Regions from separate parts of the Dechloromonas sp. ARDL1 genome, predicted to be linked through region 2. Evidence: riboswitches for the same ligand, from Rfam matches in the RefSeq annotation. Region 2 holds a riboswitch; the other holds the start of a gene.

Region 1 (5,597 bases), 1.4 Mb from region 2:
CAGCGTCTCGCCGGCGGCGGCCAGCGAGGCCATTGCCGAGGAAACGCCCGGGACCACCGCCCATTCGATGCTGGCGGCGGTCAGCGGCCGCGTCATCTCGATCAGCGCGCCGTAGAGGCCGGGGTCGCCGGTTTGCAGGCGGACCACGGTTTCGTGCTTTTCAGCCGCCGCGATCAGCCACTCGGTCATTTCCTCCAGCGTCATGTCTTTGGAGTCGCGGATTTCGCAGCCCTCGGGCGCGAACAGCGTTGCCGCCTGGTCGACCAGCGAGCCGGCGAACAGCACCGCGCCCGATGCTTCCAGCAGCTTGCGGCCCTTGACGGTGATCAGGTCGGGGTCGCCCGGGCCGGCGCCGACAAACCAGATCTTGCCGGCCATCAGGGCTTGCTCCGGCAAGCCGTAGCGTGGTTCAGGCGATAGTGCATGGTTTTTCCTCGGGTTGAAGCGCCCCGGGCAGCATCGCCAGCAGGGCATCGGTTGAGCGGGGGCGCGGCTCAGCGGGTACCAGGCCTTGCGCGGCGAGCCGGGCATGGAGCGGGATTACCGACGGCAGCGGCAAACCGGCGGCGGCCAGTTCGGCGGTCCGTTGCGGCAGTTCGCCGGCGGGAAAGCTCGCCACGCAACGCCCGGCCGCCATGATGTGAATGTGATCGGCCCAGCGGTAGGCGAAATCGACATCGTGCGTGGACAGCAGGATGCTCATGCCCTGCTCGTGCAGATCGTCGAGAATCGCCAGCAGGTCGGCCTGCATGGCCGGGTCGAGGCCGGCCTTGGGTTCGTCGAGGACCAGCAGTTCGGGATGCATGGCCAGCACGCCGGCAATGCAGACGCGCTTTTTCTGCCCGAAGCTGAGTTGGTGCACCGGTCGTTCGCCGATTTCGGCCAGGCCGACGGCCGCCAGGGCTGCGGCGACGCGCCGGCGCACGGTGTCGTCGTCGAGGCCGAGATTGAGCGGGCCGAAAGAAACGTCCTCGGCGACGCTGGCCGAGAAGAGCTGGCGATCCGGATTCTGGAAGAGCATGCCGACCCGGCTGCGCAGTTCGCGCAGTCCGTTGCGCCCGTAGTCGACCGGCTGGCCGGCATAGCGCACTGTGCCGCTGGTCGGGCGCAACAGGCCGTTGGCATGCTGGAACAGGGTTGTCTTGCCCGAGCCGTTGGCGCCGAGCAGCGCATTGCGGCTGCCGCGCAGGATGTCCAGCGAACAGCCGTCCAGGCCGGTGTTGCCGTCGGCATAGCGAAAGGCTACCTGCTCGAATTGCAGCAGGATGTCGTCGCGCGGCAGCGTCATGCCAGTTGCCCGATCATGATGAGCAGCGTCCCGCCGGCGAGTGCCAGCAGGCTGTCGCGCCGGGCGTGCGGGAAGGTTCGCGCCATGAAGCGCAGCGGTCCGTCGCTGTTGCGGGCCTGTGCGGCGACATGCAGCGCCTGGGCGCGTTGCCAGACCTGCACGGCGAGATTGGCGATCAGTCCGCCCAGCGAACGCCAGGCATGGCGACGCGTGGCGTAGCCGAGACGCGCCGTCTGCGCGGTCACCGTGTCATGCACCGTCGCCGAGAAAACCGACAGCATGCGGTAGCCGAGCACTGTCAGGTCGAGCAGTAGCGCCGGGGTTTTCAGGCGGCGGAGCAGGTCGATCAGGTCCGGTAGCGGCGTCGTCAGGACCAGCAGCAACAATGCAGCGAGCGCGGCCAGCGAACGGCTGCCCACCTGCCCGAGCTGCGCTCCGGCGTCGGGTGCTCGGGTCAGTGCCAGCCCGCCGCCGTCGACGCTGCCCAGCGACAAGGCGAGCGACAGGCTGCTCAGGGCGAGAAAGAGAAGGGGCGCTGCCGCCGCCCGCAGATAGGTCGGGATGGGAACGCCGGCAGCCAGGCGGGTGACGGCGAACAGCAGGCCGGCGACCGCCAGCGCGCCGCCCGGCGTCGGCGCGGCAAATGCCGCAACCACGCCGGCCAGCGCAAACAGCCCCTTGGCGACCGGCGAGACCGGCCGCCAGCGGCTGACGCAGGCGGCGTGCTCAAGGTGCATCGTCACCCTTTTCGGCGGCGCGCCGGTACTTCTCGCGGGTGACCGACACCCCGAGCCAGTAGCCGATGATGCCGGCGCCCAGCGCCGCCTGCAGCGCGAACAGCAGCGACTCGATCTCCTTGCCCGGCGGCGTCAGGATGGATTCGAACCAGGGGCGGTAGTTCGGCGCCAGTTCGCCGATGGCCTGTTGGCCCTGGGTGTCGGAGCCGCCGAACAATTCGGCGTCCGGGTCCGGCTTTTGCACCAGCCACAGGGGGAGGGCGGTGAGCAGCACGACCCCGAGCAGCAGCAGGATGGTTCTCGGCTTCATGCTTTGACTCCGCCTGGTCCGGACAGCCGCAGCGCCAGCAGTTCCTGCGCATTGAAGCGGCGCAGGGCGTTGAAGATCAGTACGGTGAGCAGTCCTTCGCTGATCGCCAGCGGAATCTGGGTGAGCGCGAAAATGCCGGCGAACTTGACGAAGGCGCCGACAAAACCGCTGATGGGGTCGGGGAAGGCGAAAGCCAGCTGGCCTGCGGTGGTGACGTAGGTCATCAGGTCGGCCAGGCAGGCGGCGAGAAAGACGGCGACGCTGCACGAGGCGCGGCAGGCGGTGGCGAGCCGGAACACGCCAGCCGCGACGAGGGGGCCGACGACGGCCAGCGAGAACAGGTTGGCGCCCAGCGTGGTCAGTCCGCCGTGGGCCAACAGCAGGGCCTGGAAGAGCAGGACGACGAAGCCGATCGGCGCCATCGCCGCCGGTCCGAACAAGATGGCGCCCAGCCCGGTGCCGGTCGGGTGCGATGAGCTGCCGGTCAGCGACGGCAATTTCAGGGCGGACAGAACGAAGGAAAAGGCGGCGGCGACGCCGAGCAGCATGCGCAGTTCCGGATGCTCGCGCAGCCGGCGATTGACCGAATGGATGCCGTAGGCGACGAAAGGCACCGCCGCCAGGCTCCAGCCCACGGCATGCTCGACCGGCAAAAAACCTTCCATGATGTGCATGATTCATCCCTCAGCAAACATCGAAACATGCCAAGGGGGATATGACGGATGCGGGACGGATGGCGGCGTGTACCCGGAGTGGATAAGCAACGGCAAGCCAACTGCACCTTTCCCTTTACCCCGGAGAAATGGCACGACATTGGTTTCAGGCCGGTCTTCTGGCTCGCCTTCAATCTTCTCCACCGGCCTTCCCATGCGATGCGCACAGTGGCGTGGGGTGGAGTCGTCAGGCCTACAGCAGCGGGGGCTGCGCCGGACTGTCTGCTTGCGCAGCATCACCGGCTTCCCGTTTCACCTGCCCCACGACTGTGAGGTCAGGCACCTAAAACTGCACTGATTCTACTCTGAAACTTTCTGGGGGATAAAGCTTTTCGCCGCGTGCGTGGCTGGCAAACCGCCCGGCGCGGCTCAGTGCCGGGCGTAGATGGAGGTCTTGCCGTCCTTCTTAACCAGCAGGGTTTCGTAGAACTCGCGCCGCACGCGGGGGGCGACGGCGCTGTCCTTTTCCAGCACGGTGCAGGCCGTTTCGCAGGTCGGGCTGGAGAATTCGCGGCCGGGCGCGCCGAGCGGCAGGCCGGGAACCGCCAGGCCCAGCGCCTTCGGTTTTTCGGCGAGCAATTCCTTGATCTGGTCGGCGTGCACATGGCCTTCAATGAAGTAGCCGGCTACCAGGCCGGTCGGTACGGCCTCCAGGTCACGCGGTACTTTCAGGCGGCGTTTGACGGCTTCCATGTCGTCCGTCTGCGTCACTTTCACGGTGAAGCCGTTCTGGCGCAGATGCTCGGCCCATTCGATGCAGGCCAGGCAGACCGTCGGCGTATAGACCTCGATGACCGGCAGGGGCTGGGCGGCGGCGATCTTGGCGCAGAGCAACGCCAGCAGCAGGGCGAAACGCTTCAGCATGGCTTGCCCGCCTTGCAGCCCTTGAGTATCCACAGCGAGATGATGCCGGCGGTTTCGTCGGCCTTGACCTTGCGTGCCATGGAGCCGGCGTCACGACCGTTGTCCGTCTTGGCCAGCGGGTCGGCGCCGGCCTCGAGCAGCAGTTGCGTGTGCGTCGTGCGGCTGCCGTAGGCCGCCATGTGCAAAGGCGTTGCCCCTTCGTTGTCGCGCGCATTGGGGTCCGCCTTGGCGGCGATCAGCACCTTGAGCGCACTGGTGTCCGGGTTCATGGCTGCAAGATGCAGCGGCGTCGAGCCGAGTTCTGTGCGAACGTCGCGTTGCTTGGGGTCGGCCGCGAGCAACTTGCTGACTTCGGCTCCGGTTCCGGTTCTTGCCGCGTCATGGATCGGCCGGTCGTGGCTGGTGGGCTGGCTGAAGGCCGGTGCGCTGACGAACAAGGCGAGCAGGATGGGCAGCAGTTTTTTCATGGGCGTGGCGCTTGGGTCGGGAGGATCATTGTTGCGTTAGTCTATTGGACAATCCTTGATCTGTCGCAGTTTCGTTATTCCCTAATATAATGATTCCATTGATGAATTGGCGGAAAACGGAGGCGATGGAGATGGGGAGTATTGCGCGTCACCTACGCATCGAGGGGCGGGTGCAAGGGGTCGGTTATCGTTGGTCGATGTTGGAACAGGCTCGCGCCCTGAGGGTCAATGGCTGGGTTCGCAATCTTGGCAGCGGCGATGTCGAGGCCATGCTGGCCGGCGAAGAGGAGGCGGTCCTCAAGCTGATTGCCTGGGCGCAGCGCGGCCCGGCCCATGCCCGGGTCGAACGGATCAACGTATCCATCGGCAGCGGCGACTTCACGGATTTCGCGCAACTGCCCAACGCTTGAAACGCGGCCAAGCTGCGGGGCGATTCGCCTAGCCCGTCTTGCGACGGAGCAAGTGATTGACGATGAAGGACAGCACGACTTCGCCACGCTGATTGATCGCGTGATACTTCAAGCGGGCAATGCCGCGATCCGGCTTGGAATTCGAGGGCCGTACTTCCAGCACCTCGATTTCACTGTGCAGGGTATCGCCCGGCCGCACCGGCGCCAGCCAGCGCAATTCGTCGATGCCCGGCGACCCCATGCTCGATTCGGCCAGCACGCCGGACTGGATGAAGAGGCGGAAGCAGATGGCCAGGCTCTGGAAGCCGCTGGCGATCAGCCCGCCATATGGCGAATCGGCCGCCGCGTTGGCGTCGAGATGGAAAGCCTGCGGGTCGTAGCGCCAGGCGAAGTCGATGATTTCGGCTTCGGTCAGCGTCAGGCCGGGCGAGGTAAAACGCTGGCCGGGGATGAGGTCGTCAAGGTAGCGGGTATCCATGCGGTCTCCTGAGGTCTGTCTACGGGTTGATACATTGCGCGACGGAGGTTTCTCCCCGGCTGCCGCAGGGTGTTGCTTGACCCGGGGCGGGGTGGGGCGTGCCGTCGGCGTCGATGTGGGCGGCGAGGGTTTCCCAGTGCCGCACGCCGTCGCGGTCGATTTCCAGGCGAAGCAGCCAGCCCCGGCGGCCGTTTTCGTAGTCGAAGCCGTCGAAGATAAAGTTGCCGAGGCTGTAGACGATGGGTTTGTCTTTGTAGATGTCGGCCCCTTGCGTGACGTGCGGATGGCTGCCGACGACCAGGCTGGCACCTTCGTCGATCATGCGGCGGG
Region 2 (5,597 bases):
GGAGCCTAGCGATTGCGTAAACAGTCTCTGGCTCTTCACTTGCCCCATTCAACGGTATGGGAATTACTTTTCGTTTTAGAACGCCAAGCCCAAAAACAGCCAATACCCTATCCGTCCAATGGATGTGGCCAACTCCTTTGGCGTAGTTCTCAACTTGAAAATTCAGCGTATTAGTTGTAGTGCCTCGAAGCGTGATCTGTTGAAGATTTATTCCACCAACTTCGCACCATGGAACAATTCCGTGTAATGGCGTTTGAAAGCCACGGATACTGAGCACCAGAGCTGGTTTTCCCATGCCGGGGAATATTCGAAATAAAGCAAGAAAAACAAATGTGGCCAATAAGACGCTACCAACAAACATTCCCCATCTGGGTTCGGCGGCAGAAGCGGAAGAGTAAGCAAACAAAACGCTCGCGATTAGCATTAGAAATGTAATCAGAACATTTGTGCTGCTGGTTTTCACCTCCAGGGATTTTCCATTTTCCCAAGGAGCTTTCGCCAGAGCTTCGACCCGAAATTTTATTTCCTTGGCATGTTTCTCTTGGAGTAATTTCTCTCGACGCTTATCTAAAGAGTACGCAAAATAGCTAATGGCAGCTCCGGCAAGCCCAATTGCCAACATAGCGGGATACTCGCGTGCTAAGGCTATCCCTATCCCGAGCAATAACAATCCGATGACAGCTAAGAGAAGCGCGAAAAATTTGATCATATACAGGACATTGCTTACGGGTTGGGTAGCCGCAAAAGTTGAGGTTACAGATTGATACCAAAGTCATGCATTAAATCACATGGGATACCAACTGCTTTTCTTCTCGTTCGAGTTAATTGTGGCTGTCTGCCGTGAAGCAGACTTCTGGATGGCTGATTGTGGCCGAATCTCGACATCCGCTATACAACGGCGTTAAGACGCAAACGCCACCCAGTTCGCCACCAAACCCAGATAAAACCCGATCTCGGCCACCTGCTGCACCGCCCCCAGGCAGTCCCCGGTATACCCCCCCAGCCAGCGCCGGAATTTCCCGACCAGCCATAGCGTCGCCACGGCAGCCAACGCAACACCGGCCAGCACTTTCCACCACGGCAACAACACCAGCGGCGCTGCGGCGAAACACAACGCGACGAGCAGATTGCCGCCGGACATCCGCGTCGCCAGCGGTCTGGCCTTGCTCGACGCGTCTTCGCGCACGTAGTCCATGGTCGCCAGCAGCATCGTCGCGCAGAAGCGGGAGACGGCGTGGCCGGCAAGCAGGGCGACGGGGACCAGCGCCGGGTCGAGCGACGTGAGCAGCACGAACTTGCCGAGCAAGGCCAGCACCAGCGCGACGACGCCGTAGCTGCCGACGCGGGAGTCCTTCATGATGTCGAGGATGCGTTGTTTTTCCCAGCCGCCGCCGAGGCCGTCGGCGGTGTCCGACAAGCCGTCTTCGTGGAAGGCTCCGGTCGCGTACAGCGTCGCCGCCATCGACAGCAGGACGGCGACAGACTGAGGCCACAGGTGCAGGGCCAGCCAATAGACGAGCGCGCCGATGCCACCGACCAGCAGGCCGACAGCCGGGAAGTAGCGGGCCGAGTGGTTGAGCGCCTCGGCCGAATGCCCGACCCAGCCGGGTACCGGCAGCCGCGTGAAGAAGCGGATGGCACCGAAGAAATATTCCAGTTCGCGACGGATCATGTTGCAGCCCTCGATTCCCGCCCACGCCTCAGGCAAGCCTTGAGACGGGCGGGGGTTTGCCTGGGTAAGCGGCTTATTCCTTGTCCGAGACGCCGGCCGATTCGAAGCTGGCCATCTCGTTGAGGAAATTCACCGCCGCCTGGACCAGCGGGTAGGCCAGCGCGGCGCCGGTGCCTTCGCCGAGGCGCAGGCCGAGATCGAGCAGCGGTTCGGCGCCCATGGCGAGCAGTTGCGTGCGGTGGCCGGCTTCGGCGGAGCGGTGACAGAAGACGCAGTAGTCGAGCAGGGCCTGGGCGAGGCGCGAGGCGACGAGCGCCGCCGAGCCGACGATGAAGCCGTCGATGAGCAGGACCATCTTCGCTTCGGCAGCAGCGAGCATGGCGCCGACCATGGTGGCGATCTCGAAGCCGCCGAATTCGGCGAGCACGGCGAACGGATCGTTGTCGCCGCCGCCGTTGCGGTAGCGCAGCAGCGCCTGTTCGAGCAGGTCCTGCTTGCGGGCGAGGCCGGCGTCATCCAGACCGGTACCGCGCCCGACGCATTCGGCCAACGGCAGGCCGGTCAGGCAGTGGGTGAGCAGCGAGGCGGAGGCGGTGTTGCCGATGCCCATTTCACCGAAGCCGACGACGTTGCAGCCGGCCGCTGCCAATCCGAGGACGATGCCGGCGCCCTGCTCGATGGCTTGGGCGCACTGGGCGACGGTCATCGCCGGTTGCTCGATGTAGTTGGCGGTACCCGGTGCGATCTTCAGATCGATGAGCCCTTCGCGCTCGCCGCCGAAATCGTGCGCCACGCCGGCATCGACCACCGACAGCCCGAAGCCGTTCTGGCGGGCGAAGACGTTGATCGCCGCGCCGCCGGCCAGGAAGTTCTCGACCATCTGCCAGGTCACGTCCTGCGGGTAGGCCGACACGCCGGCCTTGGCAGCACCATGATCGCCGGCGAAGACGAGCATCTGCGGGTTGTTCAGGCTGGGGGTCAGCGTCTGCTGGATCAGACCGATTTTCTTGGCCGTCTTTTCGAGCAGGCCGAGCGCGCCGAGCGGCTTGGTCTTGCGGTCGATCTTGTGCTGCAGGGCGGTGTCGATGTCGCGGTTCGGGGCCGCGATGTTGAACTGGTGGTCAAACGAATGCATCCGATTCTCCAAAAGCAAAAGGGCCTCGCGGCGACGTTGTCCAAACGCTGCCGCGAAGCCCTGTCCACAGGCTTCCATTTTCAAGAAACGCCAACAACATGAAGCGAAGCGTTCCTGGCTAGGCGCGCCGCTGAAGGCAGTACAAAAAGTACGGCAAGGCAGCACAACGACGCCAGGATCATTTTGTTGGCGTTTTCGACACGTCTTCTGGCTCTCGGATCGTCCGTTCGCCGCGCCTTCCCGCCGGGTCTGTTTCCCCTTGGCAGTGACATCTTGCAGCGACCGTCCCCGATTACAGCGGCGGGCCCGCCCCGGAATTGAGTCCAACTCGCACCGGGTTCCGTATTGTCGAAGCGGCGATTATAGCGGTTGCCGCCCTGCCCGCCTTCACCCACAATGCCGCCCATGAAAGAACTGATCCTCGGCGGCGCGCGCTCGGGCAAAAGCCTGCTCGCTGAAAAGCGCGCCCAAGCATCCGGACTCAAGGTCATCTACCTTGCCACCGCCCAGGCCCTGGACGGCGAGATGGCACGCCGCGTCGCCCACCATCGCGAACGGCGACCGGCCGAATGGGGCTGCGTCGAGGAAACCCTGCACCTGACCGACCGCCTGCACGACCTGGCCGCGCCGGATACCTGCATCCTGGTCGATTGCCTGACGCTGTGGCTGTCCAACCTGCTGTTTGCCGGAAAGGCCGCCGCGCAGGCCGAAGCCGGCGAGGCCATCGACTGCCCGCTGTTCCGCACGCAGACCGCAAACCTGATCGAAGCGCTACCAACGCTGCCGGGGCACATCATCCTCGTGTCGAACGAAGTCGGCTGGGGCATCGTGCCCATGCACCCGGTTTCCCGCCTGTTTGCCGACGAACAAGGCCGTTTGAACCAGCGCGTCGCCGCCGTCTGCGACCAGGTAACGCTGGTCAGCGCCGGACTGCCGCTGCAGCTGAAACCCCGCTGAGATACCGGCTTGTACCGCCGGTCACCCGACCGGCGGCAACGGTTCCCTCCTCCCGCCGGCCGGCGTATGCTTGCGCGCAAAGGGACAACCGCCATCGGCAATATAACGATATGCAAAAGCTGCTCGACATTCTGGCGTCAGGCATCCACGACGCAAAAAATCAGCTGTTCCAGGCCGAGTCGACGCTGATCGAGGCGGAAAGCAAACACGGCATCGATCTCGGCGAAGCGCGCTACGCCATCGAGGCCGCTGCCCAGCGCCTGTCGCGCACGCTGACCGCCTACCGGCTCGGGCGCCACGACCAGGCGCTGGCCGTCGTGCCGACCGTGGTCTGCGACCTTTGCGACGAGGTTGCCCTGGCCCAGCGCCATCACCTTGCCGCCGCGCAGATCCGGCTCGAAATCGACTGCCAGGCCTTCGACGAATGGCCGCTCGACCGCGACCTGCTGACCGACATTCTCAACAATGCTGTCCAGAACGCCGGGCGTTTCGCCAAGAGTTGCGTCCGCCTCAGCGCGGCGATGGACAACGGCGGCTTGCTGCTGCGCGTCGAGGATGACGGCCCGGGCTACGCGGAACTGCCACCGGCCGGCGGCACCGGGCTCAAGCTGGCCAAGACGCTGGCCGCCCTGCATGCGCGCAAGGAGCGGCACGGCCACCTGCATCTGGACAACGGCGGTCCGCTTGGCGGTGCTCGCTTCACGTTGTGGCTGCCATGAGCAACCTCTACGCCAAGAAACGCTTCCTGGTCGTCGACGACATGCCGACGGCCCGCGATGCCCTGCGCACGGTCGCGCAGAACATCGGCGCCTTTTCGGTCGAGTTCGCCGCCAATTATCAGGACGCGCTCTATCGCATCCGCAACAATACGCCGGACGTGATCCTGTGCGACTACATGCTGGGCGAAGGCCGCTCCGGCCAGCAACTGCTGGAGGAACTGCGCCGCTTCAACCTGCTCGCCGACGAAAACATCTTCATGATGGTGACCGGCGAGCAGTCTTACGAGCAGGTCGTTTCGGCCGTCGAACTGGTGCCGGACGACTACATCATCAAGCCTTTCTCGCCGGAGAAACTGCTCCTGCGCCTGGACCGCATCGTCGCCAAGAAAGAGTTCTTCAAGGATTACTACCAGGCCAAGCGCAAGCAGGAATATGCCGAGGCGCTGGCCATGCTCGCCCAGAAGCGCGACAGCGAGGCGGGCCGCCCCTATCGCTTCGAGATTCTCCGCCAGCAGGCGGAAACGGAAATGGCCAGCGGCGATGCCAAGACCGCCGAAGAGACCTACCGCGCCATCCTCAACAACTACGAATTTCCCTGGGCCCGCGCCGGCGTGGCGCGCAGCCTGCACAAGCAGGAGCGCCTGAGCGAGGCACGCGAGGAAATCGAGCGCGTGGTCAGCAACACGCCAACGTTCTTCGATGCCGCCGATCTCAAGGCCAGCATCTGCATGGCCCAAGGCGAAGCCGAAGAGGCGCAGCGCGTACTCGACGAGGTAGCCAAGAAGACCCCGCGCAACTACTTGCGCAAGCGCCTGCTGGCCGAAGCCGCGACCCTCAATGGCGACGATGAGGCTGCGCGCGCCGCGATGGCCGACGTCATCGCCAACGACACCATGCCCGGCGCCGTACAGCCGGAAGACCGGCTCGCCCTGGCGCGCAGCCAGGTCAACGCCAACGACCTGATATCGGCGGAAAAAACGCTGGTCGGCCTGAAGGAGTCGGAACTGCAGAACCTGACACTCGATCTGCAGGCCAGCTATGCGGCGCTGCTGGCGATCTCTTCGCCCGGCAAAGGCAAGCCGCGCTTTGCCGGCCTGCGCCCGGCGCTGATGTC

Evidence for each region. Region 2 has a riboswitch for cobalamin ahead of cobT (nicotinate-nucleotide--dimethylbenzimidazole phosphoribosyltransferase). Riboswitches for the same ligand answer to the same signal wherever they lie in the genome.
Region 1: it holds a riboswitch for cobalamin, as region 2 does, so the genes downstream of both, AB6Q56_RS10170 (energy-coupling factor ABC transporter permease) here and cobT (nicotinate-nucleotide--dimethylbenzimidazole phosphoribosyltransferase) in region 2, are expected to answer to the same signal.

What each region holds. Positions count from the first base shown of each region.
Region 1 covers NZ_CP168939.1:2,064,674-2,070,270, reverse strand. Annotated here, with positions in the region: gene cobM (precorrin-4 C(11)-methyltransferase) at 1-378, opposite strand, end outside; gene AB6Q56_RS10185 (energy-coupling factor ABC transporter ATP-binding protein) at 410-1,288, opposite strand; gene cbiQ (cobalt ECF transporter T component CbiQ) at 1,285-2,025, opposite strand; gene AB6Q56_RS10175 (energy-coupling factor ABC transporter substrate-binding protein) at 2,015-2,335, opposite strand; gene AB6Q56_RS10170 (energy-coupling factor ABC transporter permease) at 2,332-3,009, opposite strand; cobalamin riboswitch at 3,141-3,350, opposite strand; gene AB6Q56_RS10165 (DUF411 domain-containing protein) at 3,418-3,912, opposite strand; gene AB6Q56_RS10160 (ankyrin repeat domain-containing protein) at 3,906-4,379, opposite strand; gene AB6Q56_RS10155 (acylphosphatase) at 4,481-4,789, shown strand; gene AB6Q56_RS10150 (MaoC family dehydratase) at 4,818-5,267, opposite strand; gene AB6Q56_RS10145 (CapA family protein) at 5,287-5,597, opposite strand, start outside.
Region 2 covers NZ_CP168939.1:3,440,431-3,446,027, forward strand. Annotated here, with positions in the region: gene AB6Q56_RS17075 (hypothetical protein) at 1-709, opposite strand, end outside; gene AB6Q56_RS17080 (adenosylcobinamide-GDP ribazoletransferase) at 902-1,672, opposite strand; gene cobT (nicotinate-nucleotide--dimethylbenzimidazole phosphoribosyltransferase) at 1,746-2,807, opposite strand; cobalamin riboswitch at 2,988-3,217, opposite strand; gene cobU (bifunctional adenosylcobinamide kinase/adenosylcobinamide-phosphate guanylyltransferase) at 3,204-3,764, shown strand; gene AB6Q56_RS17095 (sensor histidine kinase) at 3,875-4,483, shown strand; gene AB6Q56_RS17100 (response regulator) at 4,480-5,597, shown strand, end outside.